Regions from separate parts of the Bradyrhizobium sp. UFLA05-89 genome, predicted to be linked through region 2. Evidence: predicted binding sites of a transcription regulator. Region 2 holds the regulator's gene; each other region holds the start of a gene.
The links. The regulator LexA, encoded in region 2, represses DNA repair genes until DNA is damaged. The targets are predictions, from matches to a motif close to TGTTCNNNNTGTGTTCNG.
Positions count from the first base shown of each region.

Region 1: the regulator LexA is predicted to act here: its motif matches at 1,717-1,734, upstream of uvrA (excinuclease ABC subunit UvrA).
Region 3: the regulator LexA is predicted to act here: its motif matches at 3,872-3,889, upstream of ruvC (crossover junction endodeoxyribonuclease RuvC).
Region 4: the regulator LexA is predicted to act here: its motif matches at 3,948-3,965, upstream of SO139_RS31045 (PA0069 family radical SAM protein).

Region 1 covers NZ_JBANBA010000070.1:7,434-13,297, reverse strand. Annotated here, with positions in the region: gene SO139_RS29400 (outer membrane protein) at 1-767, shown strand, start outside; gene SO139_RS29395 (outer membrane protein) at 1,004-1,672, shown strand; gene uvrA (excinuclease ABC subunit UvrA) at 1,938-4,913, shown strand; gene SO139_RS29385 (DinB family protein) at 5,080-5,643, shown strand; gene SO139_RS29380 (HAD-IA family hydrolase) at 5,768-5,864, shown strand, end outside.
Region 2 covers NZ_JBANBA010000029.1:5,665-11,528, reverse strand. Annotated here, with positions in the region: gene SO139_RS17245 (alpha-hydroxy acid oxidase) at 1-956, shown strand, start outside; gene SO139_RS17240 (HAD-IA family hydrolase) at 966-1,592, shown strand; gene SO139_RS17235 (hypothetical protein) at 1,727-1,960, shown strand; gene SO139_RS17230 (hypothetical protein) at 2,062-2,238, opposite strand; gene SO139_RS17225 (molybdopterin molybdotransferase MoeA) at 2,466-3,677, shown strand; gene lexA (transcriptional repressor LexA) at 3,853-4,551, shown strand; gene SO139_RS17215 (hypothetical protein) at 5,175-5,612, shown strand; partial or broken gene SO139_RS17210 (ComEC/Rec2 family competence protein) at 5,621-5,864, opposite strand, start outside.
Region 3 covers NZ_JBANBA010000024.1:78,059-83,922, reverse strand. Annotated here, with positions in the region: gene SO139_RS15450 (metallophosphoesterase) at 1-138, opposite strand, end outside; gene SO139_RS15445 (DUF6869 domain-containing protein) at 225-1,094, opposite strand; gene ruvB (Holliday junction branch migration DNA helicase RuvB) at 1,188-2,237, opposite strand; gene SO139_RS15435 (cytidine deaminase) at 2,234-2,653, opposite strand; gene ruvA (Holliday junction branch migration protein RuvA) at 2,700-3,317, opposite strand; gene ruvC (crossover junction endodeoxyribonuclease RuvC) at 3,314-3,841, opposite strand; gene SO139_RS15420 (YebC/PmpR family DNA-binding transcriptional regulator) at 4,050-4,796, opposite strand; gene SO139_RS15415 (methyl-accepting chemotaxis protein) at 5,009-5,864, shown strand, end outside.
Region 4 covers NZ_JBANBA010000076.1:39,769-45,632, forward strand. Annotated here, with positions in the region: gene SO139_RS31030 (uracil-DNA glycosylase) at 1-107, shown strand, start outside; gene SO139_RS31035 (glycosyltransferase family 39 protein) at 214-1,722, opposite strand; gene rnhB (ribonuclease HII) at 1,853-2,683, opposite strand; gene SO139_RS31045 (PA0069 family radical SAM protein) at 2,763-3,926, opposite strand; gene SO139_RS31050 (phosphoketolase family protein) at 4,143-5,864, shown strand, end outside.

The DNA of each region.
Region 1 (5,864 bases), on a different contig from region 2:
AGAAGATCTTGGTGGGGGTCGTTGGTGCCGTTGCGCTGAGCCTGTCGGCTCCGGCGAGCGCAGCGGATCTCGCGGCGCGTCCATACGTGAAGGCTCCGCCCCCGGCGGTCGCCGCAATCTACGACTGGAGCGGCTTCTACATCGGCATCAACGGCGGCGGCGGCTCGGCCCACAAATGCTGGGACTTCGTGGACAGCACCGGCTTCGTGACTGGCGTCCCCGGCAGTCTCGTGGGTGAAGGCTGCCACAACGCAACCGGCGGCACGGTCGGTGGTCAGATCGGCTATCGCTGGCAGACCAGCCAGTGGGTGTTCGGCTTCGAAGGCCAGGGCAACTGGGCCGACTTCCGGGGCGACAACACCAGCGCCGTCTTCCTGACCGACCGCAACCGTTCGCGCATCGACTCCTTCGGCCTGATCACTGGCCAAATCGGCTATGCCTGGAACAACGTGCTGTTCTATGTGAAGGGCGGCGGTGCGGTTGTCGGCGACAAGTATGACGTCTTCGACGTCCCAAGCGGCGCGCTGCTGGCTTCGGCTCGCGAAACGCGTTGGGGTGGTACAGTCGGCGCCGGCCTGGAATTTGGCTTTGCGCCGAACTGGTCGGTGGGCGTCGAGTACGACCACCTCTTCCTCGGCCACCGCACCATTGGCTTCACAACGCCCGGCGGTTTGTCGTTCGGCAGCGACCGAATCGGCCAGGACGTCGATATGGGCCTCGTCCGCCTGAACTATCGTTGGGGCGGCCCGCTCATCGCGAAGTACTGATCTCCGCCAAAACTATTCTTCTCGAAAAGGCCGGCTAACGCCGGCCTTTTTGCTGCGCGCATGCATTCGGCGAGAATAGGTCAGCTACACTTACACGTTTTGGCGTGGTGTGGCTTCTCGGGTACACAACTATGGGCTTCACTGGTGTAAGCACGACCTCAGTTGGACCAGAGCGTCCGCTGTCCTTCCGCGCACGGAAGGCAAAAACAGAAACTGGGACTGGGATTAAGTTGAAAATGAAGAAGGTTTTGTTGGCTTCGGCCAGTTTGTTCGCACTCAGCGCGTTCGCTCCGGCCATGGCTGCCGATCTGGCGGCCCGCCCCTACACCAAGGCTCCGGTGGCCGCAGCGGCGGTCTATAACTGGACCGGCTTCTACCTCGGTGGCTTCGGCGGCTACGCCTGGGAAAACACCTCCACTGACCCGAAGTTGAAGGGTGGTTTCGCCGGTGGCACGGTCGGCTACAACTGGCAGACCAGCAACATCGTGTTCGGTCTCGAAGCCGATGGCGGCTGGGCTGACGTGAATGCCTCGGCGACCGCACTCGGCGTCACGGTGAGCTCGAAGACCGATGCGCTCGGCACCGTGCGCGGCCGCGTCGGCGTCGCCTTCGATCAGGTCCTGCTCTACGCGACCGGCGGCTACGCCTGGATCGACAACAAGATCAGCGTCTCGGCCCTCGGCGTGACCGTCTCCGACAGCAAGTTCCACTCGGGCTGGACGGTCGGCGCGGGCGTCGAAGCCTTCTTCGCCCCGCAGTGGTCGGTGAAGGGCGAGTACCTCTATCGCAGCCTCGGCAGCGAGAACTATTTCACCGGCACCGTTCCCTCGGGCACGCTCAACCTGCACACGTTCCAGGTCGGCGTGAACTACCACTTCGGTGGCCCGGTGGTTGCGAAGTACTGAGCTTCGCCTGACGCGAATTCTCGACGGAAAGACCGGCCTTGCGCCGGCCTTTTTTTGTTCCGGACGGGCCTTGCGCCCTCGCTACTGCCAAGTGCCGCCAGCGCCACAACAATCCGTTGACGATTCGCAACTCGCACTGGAAATCCGCTCTCGTTCTTCCTACGTTCGCAGCCTACCCAACGGCGTCCATCCCCGGTTCCGGGCGAGGCGCGCCTGAACGCCGGCGCGGCCGCGCAGCGTGGGAATCTCCTTGGGGACCACTGGGATGGACGAAGTGATCAAGGCGAAGCGCCAACAACAGAACGCGGGATCACACCTGCGCGCAATTACGATCCGTGGCGCGCGCGAGCACAACCTCAAGAACATCGACGTCGAGATTCCCCGCGACAAGCTCGTGGTGTTCACCGGGCTGTCTGGCTCCGGAAAATCCTCGCTCGCCTTCGACACCATCTACGCCGAGGGCCAGCGCCGCTATGTCGAGTCGCTGTCGGCCTATGCCCGCCAGTTTCTGGAGATGATGCAGAAGCCGGACGTCGACCAGATCGACGGCCTGTCGCCCGCCATTTCGATCGAGCAGAAGACGACCTCGAAGAACCCGCGCTCAACCGTCGGCACGGTGACTGAGATCTACGACTATATGCGCCTGCTCTGGGCGCGCGTCGGTGTACCCTATTCGCCCGCAACCGGCCTGCCGATCGAGAGCCAGACCGTCTCGCAGATGGTCGACCGCGTGCTGGCGCTGACCGAAGGTACCCGCCTCTATCTGCTCGCCCCGGTCGTGCGCGGCCGCAAGGGCGAGTACAGGAAGGAGCTTGCGGAATGGCTCAAGAAGGGCTTCCAGCGCGTCAAGATCGACGGCAGTTTCTACGAGCTGGCTGAAGCGCCGACGCTCGACAAGAAATTCCCGCACGACATCGACGTCGTCGTCGACCGCATCGTGGTGCGCGCCGATATCGGCCAGCGCCTCGCCGAGAGCTTTGAGACTGCGCTGAAGCTGGCCGAGGGCCTCGCCGTCGTCGAGTTCGCGGACGCACCGGCGGCCGCTCCCACCGAGGAGAAAAAGAAGACCGCCAAGATCCACGACAAGAGCGGGCCAGAGCGCATCCTGTTCTCGGAAAAGTTCGCCTGCCCGGTTTCCGGCTTCACCATCCCCGAGATCGAGCCGCGGCTGTTCTCCTTCAACAACCCCTACGGCGCCTGCCCCGCCTGCGGCGGCCTTGGCGTCGAGCAGCATGTCGACGAAGACCTCGTCATCCCCGACAAGGAGCTCGCGATCGGCAAGGGCGCGATCGCGCCCTGGGCCAAATCGTCGTCCCCCTACTACACGCAGACGCTGACGGCGCTCGGCAAGCACTACAAGTTCACGCTGACAACCAAGTGGAAGGATCTGCCGAAGAAGACGCAGAACGCGATCCTCCATGGCTCGGGCGAAGACGAGATCAAATTCTCCTATGAAGACGGCGTCCGCTCCTACGACACCAAGAAGCCGTTCGAGGGCGTCATCACCAACATCAACCGCCGCTATCGCGAGACCGAGAGCGAGTGGGCGCGCGAGGAGCTGGCGAAGTATTTCCACGACGTCCCCTGCGAGGCCTGCAAGGGCTTTCGGCTCAAGCCGGAGGCGCTCTGCGTCAAGGTCGGCGGCAGGCATATCGGTGAGATCTCCGAGCTCTCGGTGAAGCGCGCCGGCGAATGGTTCGAGGGCGTGCCCGAAGCGCTGAACAAGCAGCAGAACGAAATCGCGGGACGCATCCTCAAGGAAATCCGCGAGCGCCTCACCTTCCTGCTCGACGTCGGCCTCAACTATCTCACCCTCTCCCGCTCCTCCGGCACGCTGTCCGGTGGCGAGAGCCAGCGCATCCGCCTGGCCTCGCAGATCGGCTCGGGGCTGACAGGCGTGCTCTACGTGCTGGACGAGCCGTCGATCGGCCTGCACCAGCGCGATAATGCGCGCCTGCTCGATACGCTCAAGCGCTTGCGCGACCTCGGCAATACCGTGGTCGTGGTCGAGCATGATGAGGACGCCATTCGCCTCGCCGACTACGTCCTCGACATCGGCCCCGGTGCGGGCATGCATGGCGGCCACATCGTCGCCGAAGGCACGCCCGCCGAGATCATGCGCAACCCGAAATCGCTCACCGGCAAGTATCTCACCGGCGAGCTCGAGGTCGAGGTGCCGGAGCGGCGCCCGCCGAACCATCGCCGCACCATCAAGGTGGTGAATGCGCGCGGCAATAACCTCAAGAACGTCACGGCGGAGATTCCGCTCGGCCTGTTCACCTGCGTCACCGGCGTCTCCGGCGGCGGCAAGTCGACGCTCCTCATCGACACGCTCTACCGCGCCATCGCCCGCAAGCTGAACGGCGCCAGCGAAGGCGCAGCTCCACACGACCGCATCGAGGGCCTCGAGCACATCGACAAGATCATCGACATCGACCAGTCGCCGATCGGCCGCACCCCGCGCTCCAACCCCGCGACCTACACCGGCGCCTTCACGCCGATCCGCGAATGGTTCGCCGGCCTTCCCGAAGCGAAGGCACGCGGCTACGAGCCCGGCCGATTCTCGTTCAACGTCAAGGGCGGCCGCTGCGAGGCCTGCCAGGGCGACGGCGTCATCAAGATCGAGATGCACTTCCTGCCCGACGTCTACGTCACCTGCGACGTCTGCAAGGGCAAGCGCTACAACCGCGAGACGCTGGAGGTCCTGTTCAAGGGCAAGAGCATCGCCGACGTGCTCGACATGACCGTCGAGGAAGCCGCCGAGTTCTTCAAGGCGGTACCGCGCGTCCGCGAAACCTTCAATACGCTGCACCGCGTCGGCCTCGACTACATCCATGTCGGCCAGCAGGCCACCACGCTCTCCGGCGGCGAAGCCCAGCGCGTCAAGTTGGCGAAAGAGCTGTCAAAACGCGCCACCGGTCGCACGCTCTACATCCTGGACGAGCCCACGACGGGCCTGCACTTCCACGACGTCAAGAAGCTGCTGGAGGTGCTGCACGAGCTGGTCGCGCAGGGCAATACGGTCGTCGTCATCGAGCACAATCTCGAGGTCATCAAGACGGCCGACTGGGTCATCGATCTCGGCCCCGAAGGCGGCGACGGCGGCGGCGAGATCGTCGCCTGGGGTCCGCCGGAAGACATCGTGAAGGCGCCGCGGAGCTACACAGGGAAATTCCTTGAGCCGGTGCTGAAGAAGGCGGGCAAGCCGAAGCGCAGGAGCACGAGCGAGGCAGCGGAGTAGGCGATTGGACTGCATGCGTTCGCGTCAGATCGGCGTAGACCGGACGAGTGAAGCGACATCCGGGACTATAGAGTCCGTTTTACGGCCCCGCATATCGCTTCGCTCACGCGGACTACTCAATCGCCAGGCCGAGCACTCGTGGCGCTGACTGCATGGGAGAACCGACATGTCCGCCGGGCTCGTCCAAACCTACCGCGCTTTCGCCCACAATAATGCCTGGGCGAACCATCGGCTGCTCACCGCCTGCGCCGCGTTGTCCCAAGCTGACTTCGAAGCCGAACGGACCGGCTTCTTCCCGAGCATTCAACGAACGCTGAACCATATCCATGTCATTGACCTCTTCTATGTAGACGCGCTCGAGGGAGGATGGCTCGGACCGGCTGCCTGGAAGAACGAGATTCCGTATCCTTCAATTGCCGCGCTGAAACCCGCGCAAGCCGCAACCGACCAGCGCTTGATCGCCGTCTGCGACGCGCTGACGCCTGAGCTTCTCAATGGCTCTGCCCGGATCAACCGCGACACGCGCGTCCAAACTGAACGCCGCGACCGGCTGCTGATGCATCTGTTTCAACATCAGATCCATCATCGCGGGCAGGCGCACGCCATGCTGTCCGAAACGAACGTTGCGCCGCCTCAGCTCGACGAATTCTTTGCGGAGGGAGAAGCGCCGCTGCGGGCTGCCGAGTTCGCCGAGCTCGGCTGGGCCGAGGACACGGTGTGGAAATCCTAGCTGGACGGATCGAACAGCGTCAGCTCTCTCTTCGTAGGGCGGATTAGCGGAGCGTAATCCGCCAACTTGTCTTCGGCGAAAGCGGCGGGTTACGCTCCGCTAAGCCGCCCTACGTCTGGATTTCATGCCCTACTCCCTCGCCATCTTCGATCTCGACGGCACGCTGGCCGACAGCTTTCCGTGGTTTCTGCGCACCATCAACGACGTCGCCGATCGCTTCG
Region 2 (5,864 bases):
CGCTGGACGAGATCGCCTTCCGCCCGCGCGTGCTGCGCGACATGCGCAATGTCGATGGTTCCGTCGAGCAGTTCGGCCGCAAGATGCGCCTGCCGGTCGTACTGGCGCCGGTCGGCGCGCTCGAAATCTTCGATCCGCACGGCGCAGCCTCCGTTGCACGCGGGGCCGGCGCCTTCGGTGCAGCGCATATGCTGAGCTCGGTGTCGGATCCGGGCCTCGAGAAGACCGCAGAAGCAGCTCCCGATGCGCTGCGCTTCTACCAGCTCTATGTCCGCGGCGATGACGCCTTCGTCGAGGATGTCGTCGCCCGCGCGGTGAAAAGCACCTACGCCGCGTTCTGCCTGACGGTCGACACCGCCCATTACAGCCGTCGCGAACGCGACATCGCCAAGCGCTATGTTCGCGAGAGCCGGCTGCGCGCCACCGGCGGCGACTACCAGAAGGGCCTGGAGTGGCGGACCGTGAAGCTGATCAAGGACAAGTTCAAGATCCCGCTCATCATCAAGGGTATCGCGACTGCCGAGGACGCGCACATCGCGCTCGATCACGGCGTCGAGTGGATCTACGTCTCCAACCATGGCGGCCGCCAGCTTGATCATGGCCGCGGCGCCATGCACGTATTGCCGGAGATCGTCGATGCCGTGAAGGGACGCGCGAAGATCATGGTCGACGGCGGATTCTGCCGCGGCACCGACATCGTCAAGGCGCTCGCCATGGGCGCGGACCTCGTCGGCATCGGGCGCCTGCAGTGCTGGGCGTTGGCCGCGGCCGGCGAATCCGGCATCACACGGATGTTGGAGCTACTCGAAGACGAAGTGTTGCGGTGTCTCGGGCTGCTGGGGGCCACCTCGTTTGCCGAGGTGAACGCATCCTGCCTGCATCCGGCGACCGCCACCAACGTACCAAGCGTGTTCAGCGCGTTTCCGCTGCTGGATATCGAGCCTTATCGTTACTGAAAGGATGCAATGACCTCCCTCCTCTCTCCCGGCAGCGCGGATGCGCTCCTGTTCGACCTCGGTCGCGTCGTGCTCGACATCGATTTCTCCAAGGCGATCGCCTGCTGGGCGGGACATGCCGGCTGCGAACCGCAATCGATCGTGACGCGCTATGTCCGCGATGAGGCCTATCGGCTGCACGAGATGGGCAAGATCAGCGACGAGGTCTATTTCGACTCGCTGCGCCGCTCGCTCGGGATCGAAATCTCCGACGCGCAATTCCTGGAGGGGTGGAATGCGATCTTCGCGGGCGAGATGCCCGACATCGCCAACCTGTTGCCGCGCGCGGCACAACACGTGCCGCTCTACGCCTTCTCCAACACCAACCGGCCGCATGTGGACTATTTCTCGAAGGAGTATGCCGACGTGCTCGGCCATTTCCGCGAGATGTACCTGTCCTCCAGCATCGGCCTGCGCAAACCCGATGCGGAAGCTTTCGACCATGTCGTCGCCGCGATCGGCGTGCCGGCGAGGCGAATCGTGTTCTTCGACGATCTCGCCGAAAACATCGAAGGCGCGCGGGCACGAGGGCTGACCGCGGTTCACGTCACGTCGCCTCACGACGTCGGCGAGGCGCTGAAGGCGCTGGGATTCTAAGCGCCCCATTGCTGCGGTCGCTCAGCGTTCGGTTCCGGCCATCACCGGGAACTTTTTTAGCAAATTGTGGAACCAACTCACTCTGTGCATTTTTAGACAGAGTTCCCGGAACGGATCAACGCGTCGGGAGTCGTATGTCCGTTGGGATTTTCTACAACGGATGTGTGATCGTGTTGGGCAAGTCTTACTTCAACAAGCAAGCCTCGATCCTTCTCAAGTTCGCCAAGTCAACGTCGAATTCGCAGCTGTCCGCGAAGCTGGTCAGCAAGGCGGCGGATCTCAAATCGCAGGGCGACCCCCTGCCCGAGATGGATCACAGCCTGAAGGCGCCCGACGTCGATCCGGACAATGAAACGGGAGCCACCTGATGCTAGCCGTGAGCCTGGTTGTCGCCGTGGCATGCTTGGCCACCGTCATCCCGGTCCTTCTCGTCATCGAGACGATCGCGCGGCGTCCACGCTAGGCGCATTCAACTGCGCTTGGGTTGAGGCCGATCGAGACGCTGCCGTTGCGCGCGCATGCGGCTCGTCTTCTCCTTGAGCGCCTCGATCTCCTCGTCCAGCTTTGCGCTCTTCGATTTCGGCGGCTCATCGCCGCGCAGCTTCTCGAGAGCTTTCTCAACCGATAGCTTTGAAGTCTCTGCCATCAGGGTTCTCCCGGATGTCTCCTGACGCACCTGCGTGCGATGGCGCGCGGCAATTCTGAGCTGGAAGCGGAAAGGCGCGATATTGTCCTAAAGGGCATCCCTGCCGTTCCGGTGCTGGAGGGACAATTCATCTCCGCCTTCGTGATCGCCCCCTTTTGCCTCGAAGCCTGCACTCGGCTAGAACGCAACGCGACCTGTCCTTCGATTTGCTCAGCAGGAGTTTGCCCGTGGCCCTGATGCCGGTGTCCGACGCGCTTGCCGCAGTGCTTGCCGGCGTAGAGCCGGTGGCCGAGGAGATGGTTGCGCTGGATGCGGCCTACCATCGCGTGCTGGCGCGCGATGTCGCCGCGCGGCGTACGCAGCCGCCGCAGGCGATGTCGGCGATGGATGGCTATGCGGTGCGCGCCGCCGACGCGGCGACGGTGGACGCAGAGCTCACCGTGATCGGCGAGGTCGCGGCCGGCCGGCCATTTGCGGGAGCGGTTGGCGCGGGCCAGGCCGTGCGGATCTTCACTGGCGGCGTGGTGCCCGATGGCGCGGACGCGGTGGTAATCCAGGAGGACACGGTCGCAAACGGCAGGCGCGTCACGATCAAGGAGGCCGCGATCGCTGGACGGCACATCCGTCCTGCTGGCGTCGATTTCTTCGAGGGCGACGTGCTCCTGCGACAGGGAGCCAGACTCACCGAACGCGACCTCTCACTGGCCGCCGGCATGAACCATCCGGAGCTTGCCGTGCGTCGCCGGCCGAGGGTCGCGATTCTCGCGACCGGCGACGAGTTGGTGATGCCGGGCGCAACGCCCGGCGCGGGCCAGATCGTCTTCTCCAACGGCTACGCCCTGCACGCGCTGGCGCGGGCCGAGGGCGCCGAAACGGTCGATCTCGGCATTGCCGCCGATACGGTTGCGGCGACCACCGCCGGGATCCGCCGGGCCCGCGAGAGCGGCGCCGACATCCTCATCACGACCGGCGGTGCGTCGGTCGGCGACCACGATCTGGTCAGGCCAGCGCTCCAGGCCGAAGGCTTCGAGATGGCGTTCTGGAAGATCGCGATGCGGCCGGGCAAGCCGATGATGCACGGCCATCTCGGCGCGATGCGGGTGATCGGCCTGCCCGGCAATCCGGTCTCGTCCTATGTCTGCGGCTTCCTGTTCATGGTGCCGTTGATTCGCGCGCTTGCTGGCCGCTCGCGCGTTCATCACCGCCGCGAGCGCGCCGTGCTCGGGCGCGACGTCGGGCCCAACGACGTCCGCGAGGACTATTTGCGCGCACGGCTCGAGGAGCGCGAGGACGGCACGCTGGTGGCCGTTCCCGTCAACCACCAGGACTCCTCGCTGCTTGCGAATCTTGCTACCGCACAAGCACTTCTCGTGCGCGCGCCGTTCGCGCCAAAGGCCGAAGCAGGCACGCCTTGCGAGGTGTTGCGGCTGCCCTTGTGAGTGCAATCTGATTCGCGCGTGATGCGAACTTCGCCGCGTTCACACAAAATTAAGTGGTTGCGGAACACATATCGAACATATAGTGTCCGTTCATGATTTGTTTCGAGCATCTAGCGGCTTCTGCTGAATCTGGCGTCTCGGAATCGAACGACATCAACCGGGGGATTTGGTCGAGATGTTAACGCGCAAACAATACGAGCTTCTGCGGTTCATCAGTGAGCGCCTCAAGGAAAGCGGTGTGCCGCCCTCCTTCGATGAGATGAAGGACGCGCTCGATCTGCGCTCGAAGTCCGGCATTCACCGCCTGATCACCGCGCTGGAAGAGCGCGGCTTCATCCGTCGCCTGCCTAACCGCGCGCGCGCCATCGAGGTCATCAAGCTGCCCGAGCTTCAAGCCGCAGGCGCCGGCCGCCGCGGCTTCACGCCGAGCGTCATCGAAGGCAATCTCGGCAAGGTGCGGAGCGCCAGCGCGTCTGTCGACGACGGCGAGCGTCCGGTCGCCGTGCCCGTGATGGGACGGATCGCGGCCGGCACGCCGATCGAGGCGTTGCAGACCCGCAGCCACACCATCAGCGTGCCTCCGGACATGCTCGGCTCGGGCGAGCACTATGCGCTCGAAGTGCGCGGCGATTCGATGGTCGATGCCGGCATCCTGGATGGCGACATGGCGCTGATCCAGCGCAACGAGACCGCTGACACCGGCGACATCGTGGTGGCGCTGATCGACGACGAGGAAGCGACGCTCAAGCGTTTCCGCCGGCGCGGCGCGTCGATCGCGCTGGAGCCCGCCAACACCGCCTATGAGGTGCGCATCCTGCCGCCGAACCGGGTGAAGATTCAGGGCAAGCTGATCGGGCTGTATCGGAAGTACTGATTGCCCAGCAGAAAGTACCGATTGCCCGGCAGATTGCCAGCCATCGCACGGCGATACGGGCGGACGGATCGTCCGCTCCAGCAAAATAGCGTTGTCGCTTCCACTGTGATTATCCCTACACCTGCACAGAGCTAATCCTCAAGCATGGCAGGCGCGAATGCGCTGTGCGGGCTGCAGAGGACAAAACCCATGCGGCAGGTGATTTTAGGCGTGATCTCGGCAGCCTTGATCGCGGGATCGGCACCTGCGAGCGATGCAGCGCAACACCACGCCGCCCGAAAGGCCACGCCGCCCGAAAGGCAGAGCACGCGGCGGCAACCAGCGCGCCATTCCGCAATTCCAACAATGCGATCGCACCTGCGCCGCAGGCGAGCTGGCCCTCTTCAGGGTACTCCGCTGCCGGCGCTGATGGAAGCTCGCGTGAGTGAATGATGTGAACCAAGATAGAGTCTCGGCGAGAGGCTTTGTTCCTCGTTTGCCGGGAAAGATAATGTGATCGGGCGATGCGCAGACGGGCCGCAGATTTGCCCACAAACGCGATACACTCGTAGGCTTCCAACTCTGGTAGAGGCCTGCGCCTCCGGGGGGGCGCGGACCTGCTATCTCGCATGAGGAGCACTCCGATGTGTGACTACAGCCTACATGCCGTTGCGACCCGCCCCGCTCAAGTCGGCGAGACGATCGTCACGACAACCTTCCGCGGCACCTCGACGCGTGGATTTGCGTCGGAGCGTGATCTCTCGGTTGCCGTCTGCCTCCTGCCAGGCACCGAGCTCGCCTTCGCCGACAACGTCCGCTACGACAATCGCTGGATCTGGACGCGCACCGTCAATTCCCGCGTCGGCAAGTTCGGTAAGGTCGATCCGCACATTCCCGATCGTCATCATGATGCGATCGAATTCCCCGACGGCAACTACGTGCTGGTAACGCAGCTCGTCGAGGGACAGCGTGCCACGGTTCTGCAATTGCCGGTGACGCAGCCGCTCGGCGAGAAGACAGAGCAGCCCGCCGTCGAGCAGCACACGACCACGACGCCCACGACACGCCTGCCGATCGGCTGACGCGTCTTTCAATCCTCGGCCTGCAGGTCGGCCTCCGATGGCGTAGCATCCTTGCTGCGTGGAGTAGCCGGCCGCGGTGCGAGGCTGAGCTCGAAATCGCTATCGCCGGCCCCGGCCGGCGACCAGGGGCGGTTTGCGCTCCTTGCTTTCACCGTTTGCAGCGTGAAACCGTCGCCATCGCGCGATAGCGCGAGTGCGCCCTGCGTCTTCAGACGCTCGCGATCCACGACCATCGCCGCGCAACCGGCTGCT
Region 3 (5,864 bases), on a different contig from region 2:
AGGCCATTGCGACGGCGAGAGGTCGTAGCGGGTCACTCGCAGCTGCGCCGGTTCGACGCCGAAGCCATAGGCCGCGGTCGAGACGCCAAAGGCGCCGAACCCGCCCATCAATCGCAAGAGATGCCGCCGAGAAAACATGAGATCCTTACCCGTGATGCAGGCAGAGAGTGACGAGCGATTGTAGCGGAATTCGGTTGCGTTTGTGCAGATCGTCAGCAGAAACGTTAACGGTCCCTCGCGCCGACCAGCGCATCCAGACGCGTCTTCAATTCGTCGGACGCCCGGTAATACCAGACGCCGCCGAGCAAGTCATGGAATCGCCTGTCGGCGCGGGCCTCGCGCTCGATACGGTCGATCGTGCGCAGGCTGATCACGTCCTCGAGAGGGCCTGCCGCCAGCAGCGACAGCAGCACGGGATTGGACTCCACCTTGAGGATCTCCAGGATCAGGTCGATCATCCGGTCGGGATCATCCTCGCGCAAATCGCGCTCGAAATCCATGATCACGAACAGACTGTCGTCCTGGTCGCGGTCGGACCTGGAATATTGCTCGATCCAGGCCTGCGCCAGCTCGGACAGCGACAGGCCAGCGCAATCGAGCGGCCCGCGCGGAGTGCGCTGGGCCATGTGATCGGCATGCCAGGCCGCATCATTGGCGATCCCGGCGATGCGCCGCATCAGCGGCTCCTGCTCGCCCAGATGCACGCCCCCGAGCAGCCACCGCAGCCGCGCATTGTGCTTCGCCTCATGCTCGATACGCACGATCACCTCGTCGCCGTGGGCGTAGAGCAGCGCCAGCAAGAACTTGTCGTTGAGCTGCATCACCGTCGGCTTGTCGGTCTCGGTCCTCAGCACGTCAAGAATGAGATCGAGCGCACACTGCGGCCGGCGATGCGGCAGACGATCGAAATAGAGTTTTAGCGCCCAGACACTGCCGGCCTGGTCGCGCCGGCTGACGCGCTGAAGCGCGCACCACATCGAGGCCAGCTCGGCCAGCGGCATCGGATCGAGAAGCGCTTCAGTCTCGTCAGGCGTCCGCAGTTGCGGTGCGGACGCGATGGTTTCAAGCAGTGTTGCGTGCTCACTCAGCCCCATTCTTCCCACTCCAGCCAATGTGCAGTAACGGCGCCCCCGATCGCCGCGGGTCCGCATTAGTGGGAGCACAAAACAGGTGGGTTCAACGTCGCTCTAGTCGTCGCTCTCGTCCGTGCCGAACAAGCCGAACTGTGCCGTATCGCGCGAGGGCTCAGCAAGGCCGAGATGGCGGAAGGCGTGCGTGGTGAGGAGACGGCCGCGCGGGGTGCGCTGGAGATAGCCGCACTGGATCAGATAGGGCTCGATGATGTCCTCGATCGCGTCGCGCGGCTCGGACAGCGCGGCCGCCATGGTCTCGACGCCGACCGGGCCGCCGCCATAGTTCAGCGCGATCGTCGAGAGGTAGCGCCGGTCCATGGCGTCCAGGCCCGCGGCATCGACCTCGAGCGCGCTCAGCGCATGGTCGGCGATCTCGCGATCAATGGTATCGGCGTTCGCAGCCGAAGCGAAATCGCGCACCCGCCTGAGCAGCCGGCCGGCGATGCGCGGCGTGCCGCGGGCGCGGCGCGCGATCTCGTTGGCGCCATCCGGGCTCATGCCGACATTGAGCACGCGCGCACCGCGGCTGACGATACCTTCCAGCTCCTCGACCGTATAGAAGTTCAGCCGGATCGGAATGCCGAAACGATCGCGCAGCGGATTGGTGAGAAGGCCGGCACGCGTCGTCGCGCCGACGAGGGTGAACTTTGCGAGCTCGATCTTGACCGAGCGCGCCGCCGGGCCCTCGCCGATGATGAGGTCGAGCTGGAAATCCTCCATCGCGGGATAGAGCACCTCTTCCACTGCGGGGCTCAGGCGATGGATCTCGTCGATGAAGAGCACGTCGCGTTCTTCCAGATTGGTCAGAAGCGCGGCGAGATCGCCGGCCTTGGCGATCACGGGGCCCGATGTGGCGCGAAAGCCGACGCCGAGCTCGCGCGCCACGATCTGCGCCAGCGTGGTTTTGCCGAGGCCGGGGGGCCCCACGAACAACACGTGATCCAGCGCCTCGCCGCGCTTGCGCGCAGCCTCGATGAAGATGGAGAGGTTCTTGCGCGCCTGCTGCTGGCCGACGAACTCGGTGAGCGACTGCGGACGCAGCGCCGTGTCGCCGACATCGTCGCTGCGGCGCTCGGGCGTGACGATGCGGGAGGGCGTGTTCACTCGTTGCCTCGCCGGTACTTGTTCGGCAACAGCTCGCCGATGCTCGCAACCTTCGGCTCGCGGCCGTTGTCGGGAACGATGACCCGCGCCTTGGCGTCATAGTCATGGATCAACTCGCGGCAGATGCCGCAGGGCGAGACGACGGCGATATCGCCGGGTTCGCCTGGCTTCGGATGACGCACCGCGACGATGGTCTCGATGCCGTGATCGCCCGTCTCCGTAATGGCGCGTCCGATCGCGATCGCCTCCGCGCAGACCGCGTTGCGGCCGATATAGGCGTCGATGTTCACGCCCGTGACGATGCGGCCATCGCGGGTGCGCATCGCAGCCCCCACCTCCTGCCATTTGTTGCGATAGCGCTGGCTGATCGCCTTGGTCGCGGCGGCAATGAGTTCCTTGTCTTTATTGCTCAGCATGGTGGGAAATACATTCCTTCGTCAGTCAACGGCCGCGCAGGATAGTCTATTTTGACAATTCTTTCAGACCCAGGCGAATGAGCTGCGCGGTTTCCGCATTCTCGCCGGCATTGCGTGACGCCGTGGCAATGGCGGCTGCCGCCTGCGGCTGGCCGTAGCCGAGATTGACCAGCGCGGAGATCGCGTCCGCGACGGGTCGCGGGGCGCGCTGGTCGTCGACGGCGCCGGCGAGGTGCACGACGTGCGGATCGACATTGGCGAATGCCGGCGCCTTGTCCTTCAATTCGGTGACGATGCGCTCGGCGACCTTGGGACCGACGCCGGGCGTGCGCGACACCGCGGCCTTGTCGCGCAGCGCGATCGCGTTCGCGAGGTCAGCCGGCGACAGCGTGCCGAGCACGGCGAGAGCAACCTTGGCACCGACGCCCTGCACGGTCTGGAGCAGGCGAAACCATTCGCGCTCCTGGTCGGAGCGGAAGCCGAACAGTTTGATCTGATCCTCGCGGACGTAAGTTTCGATCGAGAGCACGGCGGCTTCGCCGGGCGAGGGCAGATGCTGCAGCGTGCGCGTCGAGCAATGCACCTGGTAGCCGACGCCGCCGACGTCAAGGATAACGAAATCCTCGCCGTAGGAATCGATCAGGCCCTTGAGCTTGCCGATCATAACCCGACCACCTTCAAGCGCAGGGCGGCACTCTGCCGGTGATGGGCGTGGGTAATGGCGATGGCGAGGGCGTCGGCGGCGTCCGCCGACGGCGGCTCGGCCTTGGGCAGCAGGATCTTCAGCATCACCGCGATCTGGTTCTTGTCGGCATGACCGGCGCCGACCACGGTCTTCTTGACCTGGTTGGGCGCGTATTCGGCCACCGTGATGCCGAACATCGCGGGCGCCAGCATGGCAACGCCGCGGGCCTGGCCGAGCTTCAGCGTCGCGACGCCGTCCTTGTTGACGAAAGTCTGCTCGACCGCGGCTTCCATCGGCTTGTGGTTGGAGAGCACGGCAGCGAGCCCCTCGTGGATCGCGAGCAGCCGGCTCGACAGCGGTAGCCCGTCCGGCGGTTCCACCGAGCCGCAGGCGACATAGACGAGGCGATTGCCCTCGGCCTCGATCACGCCCCAGCCGGTGCGGCGCAGGCCGGGGTCGATGCCGATGATTCGGACGGGCTGGCGAATCGGGGGCGCGGTCATGGGCCAGTGATAGCGGCTGGCCGGAGGGAGGGAAACAGAAACGGAACGGAAGTAACAGGGGAACTAAGCTCTCGTGCCCCGGGCGCAGCGCAGCACGCAGTGATGCGCTGCTGAACCGCGGCCCATCCCTCATCGGCACGGGAAGCGTGGGTCCCGGCTCTGCGCCGCAGCGTTTCACGCCGCGTCGCGTCCGGGACACGAGACGACCTCAGCCGCCCATCTTCGCGATCAGCGCGTCCGACACCTCGAAATTGGCGTAGACGTTCTGGACGTCGTCGTGCTCGTTGAGCAGGTCCATCAACTTGAGCAGCTTCTCGCCGGTCTCGTCATCGACGGCGACCGTGTTCTGCGGCTTCCAGATCAACGCGGCCTTGCGCGGCTCGCCGAACTTCGCCTCGAGCGCCTTGGCCACATCGCGGTAGCTTTCGGTCGAGGCGTAGATCTCGTGGCCGTTCTCGCTCGAGATCACGTCGTCGGCGCCGGCCTCGATCGCGGCATCGAGCACCGCGTCATCTGACGCGACGCTGCGGTCATATTCGATGATGCCGGTGCGGTCGAACATGAAGGACACCGAGCCGGTTTCGCCGAGATTTCCGCCGGATTTGGTGAAGAAGGAGCGGATGTCGGAGGCCGCGCGATTGCGGTTGTCGGTCAGCGCCTCGACGATGACGGCGACGCCGCCGGGGCCATAGCCCTCGTAGCGGATCTCGTCATAGTTCTCGCCGTCGCTGCCGAGCGCCTTCTTGATGGCGCGTTCGATATTGTCCTTCGGCATGTTCTCCTGGCGCGCCGCGATCACGGCCGCGCGCAGGCGCGGATTCATGTTGGGATCCGGCGTGCCGAGCTTGGCCGCGACGGTGATTTCGCGAGCGAGCTTGCCGAAGAGCTTCGACTTCTGCGCATCCTGCCGCCCCTTGCGGTGCATGATGTTCTTGAATTGGGAATGTCCGGCCATGCGTGGTCTCTCGAGGAATCGTCAGCCAAGGTCAGGGGCAATGTAAGGGATCGAAGCGCGGGCCTTATAGGCCGCGAGCCCCCTGGAATGAAAGAGTATACTTGAAGGTAGCATCGTAGGGCCAGATGCCGCGCCATCAGGCACCTGTTAACCCTGACTTCATTTCGGGATGTGAAAATATCCACATCCCGTCCCCCGACAAGAGCAACCTGATGGCCTTCGGATTCCTTCGGAAGCGTCTGCCGGAACAGGCCGCGGCAGCGCCGCAGGTGACCCAGGCCGTGGCCGAGCCCGTTGCTGCGCCGGAAGGCGATTCGGCCAAGGAAATTCTTGAGCTTCTGGAACTCGAGCTCGGCGCGATGATCCGCCAGCTCGAGCGCGCCGCCCAATCGGTCGCCGGCGGGGCGGAAGCGACCGCCAACACGCTCGCGACGATCCGCGAACGCACCGATGCGCTCACGGGGCGCAGCAGCGCCGCGCAATCGACCGCCACCACCTTTGCCACCGCGGCCGACAAATTCACCCAGTCCGCGCGGGGCATCGGCGCCCAGGTCCGCGAGGCCGGCAAGCTTGCGGATGCTGCCAGCGCCGCCGCGCAGGAAGCCCGCGCCAATGTCGACCGCCTGCGCGAATCCTCCGCCGCGATCGGCAACGTCGTCAACCTGATCGCGCAGATCGCGCGCCAGACCACGCTGCTCGCGCTGAACTCGACCATCGAGGCGGCGCGCGCCGGCGCTGCCGGCAAAGGCTTTGCCGTTGTTGCGACCGAGGTGAAGGCGCTCGCGGTGCAGACCCAGAGCGCGACCGACGAGATCACCAGGAAGATCGAAGCGCTGCAAAAGGATGCAGAAGGCTCGGCGGAAGCCGTGCACCGCATCTCGCAGGCGATCGAGGCGATCCGCCCGGTGTTCGACACCGTCAACGGCGCCGTCGCCGAGCAGACCGCGACCACCAGCGAAGTCTCCGGCAACGCCGCGACCGCATCCCAATTCATCGTATCCGTCGGCGACAGCGCCGCCGAGATCGATGCCGCCACCAAGGCGGCGGAAGCGCATGGCGAAAGCGTCT
Region 4 (5,864 bases), on a different contig from region 2:
TCCGCGCGCTGCCGACATTCCATCCGGCCTATCTGCTGCGCTCTCCGTCCTACAAGCGGCTGGCCTGGCAGGATCTGCGCGCGATCGCGAAGGTGCTGGCGGGATAGCTCTTGTAGGGTGGACAAAGGCGCTCTTGCGCCGTGCCCACCATCTCTCCGCACATGAACAAAAGCGGTGGACACGCTTCGCTTTGCCCACCCTACGATGTCCGAACTAAGTCCCCTTGGGGCGCACGATGGCCCAGCCGATGCGCAGCAGCGGCTGGCGGCCGTTCACCAGCCATTCGAAGGCGCGCGGCACTTCGGGCACGATGCCGGGGAAGCGTTTTGCAATCTCCGGCGGCGGGGTGCCGGCGGTGTCGGAGGCGCGCCAGACCACGACGCCGCCGGTCTCGCTGAACCTGGCCGGCGTGAACCAGGGCGTACGCTGCGGCTCAGCGTCGATGAGGAGATGCGGCCGGCCGGAATGCAGCGCGATCAGGCTGGCAAGCTGCGTCTCGCCGGCGACGGCGCGCAGACGCTGGTTGGTGCGGCGGGCAAAGCTGTCGTCGAAGAAGTCCGAGATCGCACGCGCCGGCATCGAGGTCGTGATCTCGCTGGTCCCGATCCACGGCATCAGGAGAACCGCCAGCACGATGCCCGCGGCGGGCGCGGCGACGGCAGCCGCCCACACCGTGCGCAGCACGCGGGCACGGCGCATCGCGATCAGATCGCCGGCGGCGACGATTACGGCAAGGCCCGACATCAGCAGTACGAGGCCTGCCCCGCCCGCCACGCTATCGAGCCCGAACAGACCGGAGATCAACACGGTGCCAAGCCCGGGAGCCAGCGCAAAGAAGTAGACGAAGTGACGCCCCAGCGGCTCGACCGACGGCCGGTAGATGATCGGGGCGTCCTCACTCTTGCCGGCGAACCAAGTCGTGTTGAGAAAGGTCAACACCGGGATTGCCACCGCGCCGAGCACGAGGCCGCCGAACAGCCAGGCCGTGTTGATCGCGCTTGCCTTCAAATCCTCAACCTGCGGCAAGGCCGGCATGGACAGCGTCTCGGCACGCAGCAGCCAGATCGCATAAGGCAGCACCAGCACGGCAACGACGACGAGCGCATAGACCGGATCGAGTGCGCGCAGCGTTTTGCGACCGCCTTCGGTCGCGACCGCGAAGATGACGAGCAGCAACAACAGGCCGATGGCAGCCGGCGTCGTCAGCAGCAGCAGCCCGGAAGCGATCGACCAGGCGAACCAGGCATTGCCGCGGCGCTGGCCGACGACTTGCCAGGAGTGCAAGAGGAGCAGCGCCCAGAGCGGTCGCGCCAGCACCATCGGACCGAAGTCGAGCGCGGACGAGGAGAACGCCAGCACGGTCATGGTTAAGAGCACGGCGAGCACCGCCTGCTGGGTGCCGACCACGGCGCGCGCCAGATGATAGAGCGCAATGAAGGTCGCGATCTCGCAGAGCTCGGCCAGCACATAGACGCCGATCATGTGGTTGCCGGCGGCGCGGTAGGCGATGTCGCCGAGCCAGAACGCGAGCGGCGGCCCGAGCCCGGTGCCGACCTGATATTCGCGGCCGAAGGCGAGGAGCGTGGCGAGATTGCCGGGCGGGCTGCGGTATAAGACCAGCGCCACGAACAGCCACATCGCGGCCTGGAGCAGCACCACGATCCACACCACCAGCCGCGGCCGTGCGCGGATCAGCTCGATGACCAGGGAGGTAAACCGCATGCAAGGTCCGAAATGATGCAGCCAACCCGTCCAAGCCGGCGCGTCCATGTTTGATAAAGCGCGCTGCGCGCCGTGGCAACCAACTCCTCTCCCTCTCCCTGTTCTTACGGATAGAGGTGAAAACCCGCTGCTAGAGATTGGCCGAAACGTCGACCTGCACCTCTGCCTCGACCTGCACAACCGCATCATCCACGGCCGTGAACAGGTCGCGTTTCGGTTCGACCGTCCAGGGCATGTGCTTCTCGCGCGCGGCGACCACGGGCGCGAAGAAGCTGCGGTGGTGGATGGATGGACCGAGGCGATCCAACGCATCCAGGTGCTCTGGCACCGCGTAGCCCTTGTGCTGCTCGAAACCGTAGCCCGGACAATCACCCGCCAGCGCGCACATCAGCCGGTCGCGCGTGACTTTGGCGACAATCGAGGCGGCCGCGATCGAGAGCACCAGGCCGTCCCCGCCGATCACCGCCTCGCATTCGCAGGCCGTATCAAGCTTGTCGCGGCCGTCGACGAAGACATGACGAGCCGCCTCGGGCAGCGCCACCACCGCGCGCTTCAGCGCCCAGAGCGAGGCGCGCAATATATTATCGCGGTCGATGCGCGCGGGCGAGGCGACGGCGACCGAGACCTGCGCGGTTGCGCAGATCTTGTCGAACAGCCTTTCGCGCTCCTCGGCCGTCAGGCGCTTGGAATCGTCGATGCCGCGCGGGATCCGGTTCGGGTCGAGAATGACGGCGGCCGCAACCACTGGGCCAGCCAGCGGCCCCCGCCCCGCCTCGTCGCAGCCGGCGACCGGCCAAATGCCGCGCTTGATCAGCGCGCGCTCGCGGCGAAAGCTCGGCGGCGCGATCGCGATGACGCCCTTCGCGGCCTTGGCCGCTCCCTTGGGCTCCTTCGCGGCCGCTTTGGGCTCTTTCTTCGCGGCGTCCTTTGCCGGCTTGCTGGCTGATTTGTCCCGAATCATGGTCGGGATCGTGCGCACGCAGGTCCAGCCAGCGCAACCGGGAACCTCGGATATTCCCGCTATTCAGGCCCGCCTTACCTCAGAACAAGCTGAGCTGCTCGCCGCCGCGCTTGGGCTTGGCGAAGTGATCCGTGCTGAGCTTGGAGCGGCGCTTGTTCAAGCCGAGGCGTTCGCAGGCGATTTCGAAGCGGCGGCCGATGGTCCAGGCCATGGGACCCGTGCCCTTCATCCGCTCGCCCCATTTCGAGTCGTAGTCGCGGCCGCCGCGCATGTCGCGGATCAGGGTGAAGACGTGGCGATAGCGGTCGGGATAGTTCGCCATCAGCCATTCGCGGAACAGGTCGCGCACCTCGAGCGGCAGCCGCAGCAGCACGTAGGAAGCCTCCTTGACGCCGGCATGCGCGGCCGCATCGAGGATGCGCTCGATCTCGGAGTCGTTCAGCGCGGGGATCACAGGCGCGACCATCACGGTGGTCGGGATACCGGCCTCGCCAAGCTGCTTGAGCGCCTCCAGGCGCTTGGGCGGCGTCGAGGCGCGCGGTTCCATGGTGCGCGCCAGCTTCGGATCGAGTGTGGTGACCGAGATCGCGACCTTGGCGAGGTTCCGCTTGGCCATGCGCGACAGGATGTCGATGTCGCGCGTCACCAGCGCCGATTTCGTCACGATGCCGACGGGATGGCCCGCACGCTCAAGCACCTCGAGAATGCCGCGCATGATGTTTCGCTCGCGCTCGATCGGCTGATACGGATCGGTGTTGGTGCCGATCGCGATCATCCGCGGCTCGTAGCCGGTCGCGGCGAGTTCCTTCTCCAGGAGCGCCGGCGCCTCGGGCTTGGCGAACAGCTTCGACTCGAAGTCGAGCCCTGGCGAGAGGCCGAGATAGGCGTGGGTCGGCCGCGCGAAGCAGTAGACGCAGCCGTGCTCGCAGCCGCGGTAGGGATTGATGGAACGGTCAAAGCCGATGTCGGGCGAGTCGTTGCGTGTGATCACCTTGCGTGAGGTGTCGACCGCCACCGTGGTCTTGAACGGCGGCAGCTCCTCCAGGCTCTGCCAACCGTCATCGAAGGCGACGCGCGCCTCGGCCTCATAGCGGCCGCTGGCGTTGGACTGGGCGCCCCGTCCGCGCCTGCGCTCCCGGTCGATCGCGACCGCAAGTTCAGGAAACGCGGAAGGCGCACCCGCCGGCTCGGAGGGCGCCGTGACCGGCGGGTGCCTGAGGGCATGAGAGGATGCTCGACTCATGCAGGCAAGATAGCATCCAAACGGAACAAATCAAGAACACAAACGTAAAAACCGTAAAACAACCCCATGCAAAGTAACCGCCCAAACTTCCCGCACCGAATTTTGACCTCGCGCAAGGGTTGCCGGCCGCATTGCCGTTTGATGCCGCCAGTACAAACGGGATCGATCGCACTGGAACCGGGTTGGTGACGGTCGCCGCAACAAGGTCAGCTCATCATGACGAGCCAACAACAAGCGCGCGCCAGCACAGGCGATCTCGACCTGCTCGATCGCTACTGGCGCGCCGCGAACTACTTATCCGTCGGGCAAATCTACCTTTTAGACAATCCGCTGCTGCGTGAGCCGCTCCGCCCCGAGCACATCAAGCCGCGCCTGCTCGGCCATTGGGGTACGACGCCCGGGCTGAACTTCATTTATGCCCATCTCAACCGAGCGATCCGCACGCTTGATCTCAGCGTGCTCTATATCTGCGGCCCCGGCCATGGCGGCCCGGGCATGGTCGCCAACACTTATCTCGAAGGCAGCTATAGCGAAATCTATCCGGACATCGGGCGCGATGCGGACGGATTGCGCAAGCTGTTCAGGCAGTTCTCCTTCCCCGGTGGCATTCCAAGTCACGCGGCGCCGGAGACGCCGGGTTCGATTCACGAAGGCGGCGAGCTCGGCTACGCGCTGGTGCATGCCTATGGCGCCGCGTTCGACAATCCCGACCTGATCGTCGCCTGCGTCGTCGGCGACGGCGAAGCCGAGACAGGACCGCTCGCCGCGTCCTGGCATTCCAACAAGTTCGTCAATCCCGCGCATGACGGCGCGGTGCTGCCGATCCTGCATCTCAACGGCTACAAGATCGCCAACCCCACCGTGCTCGGACGGATGCGCGACGAGGAGATCCGCCATCTCTTCCGTGGGCTGGGCCACGAGCCGCTGTTCGTCGAGGGCGACGATCCCAAAACGATGCACCGGATCATGGCCGATGCGCTTGACGTGGCTCTCGCCAGCATCCGCTCCATCCAGCAGCACGCGCGCGAGGCACAGACGACGATCGAGCGGCCGCGCTGGCCGATGATCGTGCTGCGCTCACCGAAGGGCTGGACCGGTCCCAAGGAGGTCGACGGGCTGAAAGTCGAGGGTTTCTGGCGCGCCCATCAGGTGCCAGTCGCCAATTGCCGCGAAAATCCCGCGCATCTGAAAGTGCTCGAAGGCTGGATGAAGAGCTATGCGCCGGAGGAGCTGTTCGACCACAACGGCACGCTTGTTCCCGAGTTGCAGGCGCTCGCTCCGACCGGCGACCGCCGCATGGGCGCCAATCCGCACGGCAATGGCGGGCTGTTGAAGCACGAGCTGAAGCTACCCGATTTTCGCAGCTTCGCCGTCGAGGTGAAGCAGCCGGGCAAGGCGGTCGCGGAGGCGACGCGCGAGCTCGGCAAGTTCCTGCGCGACGTGGTCAGACTGAACGGGGTTGCGCGCAATTTCCGTATCATGGGTCCGGATGAGACCGCGTCGAACCGGCTCGACGCCGTGTTCGAAGCAACCGAACGCGTATGGATGGAACCGACCGAACCTTACGACGTGCACCTCGCCCAGGATGGCCGCGTCATGGAGGTTTTGAGCGAGCATCTCTGCCAGGGCTGGCTTGAAGGCTATCTGCTCACTGGACGCCACGGCTTCTTCTCCTGCTACGAGGCCTTCATCCACATCGTTGACTCCATGTTCAACCAGCACGCCAAATGGCTGAAGGTGTCGCGCGAGCTGACATGGCGGCGGCCGATCGCCTCCCTCAATTATCTCCTGACCTCACATGTCTGGCGCCAGGACCACAATGGCTTCAGCCATCAGGATCCCGGCTTCGTCGATCTCGTCACCAACAAGAAAGCGGACATCGTCCGCGTTTATTTCCCGCCGGACGCCAACACGCTGCTGTGGGTGGCCGATCACTGC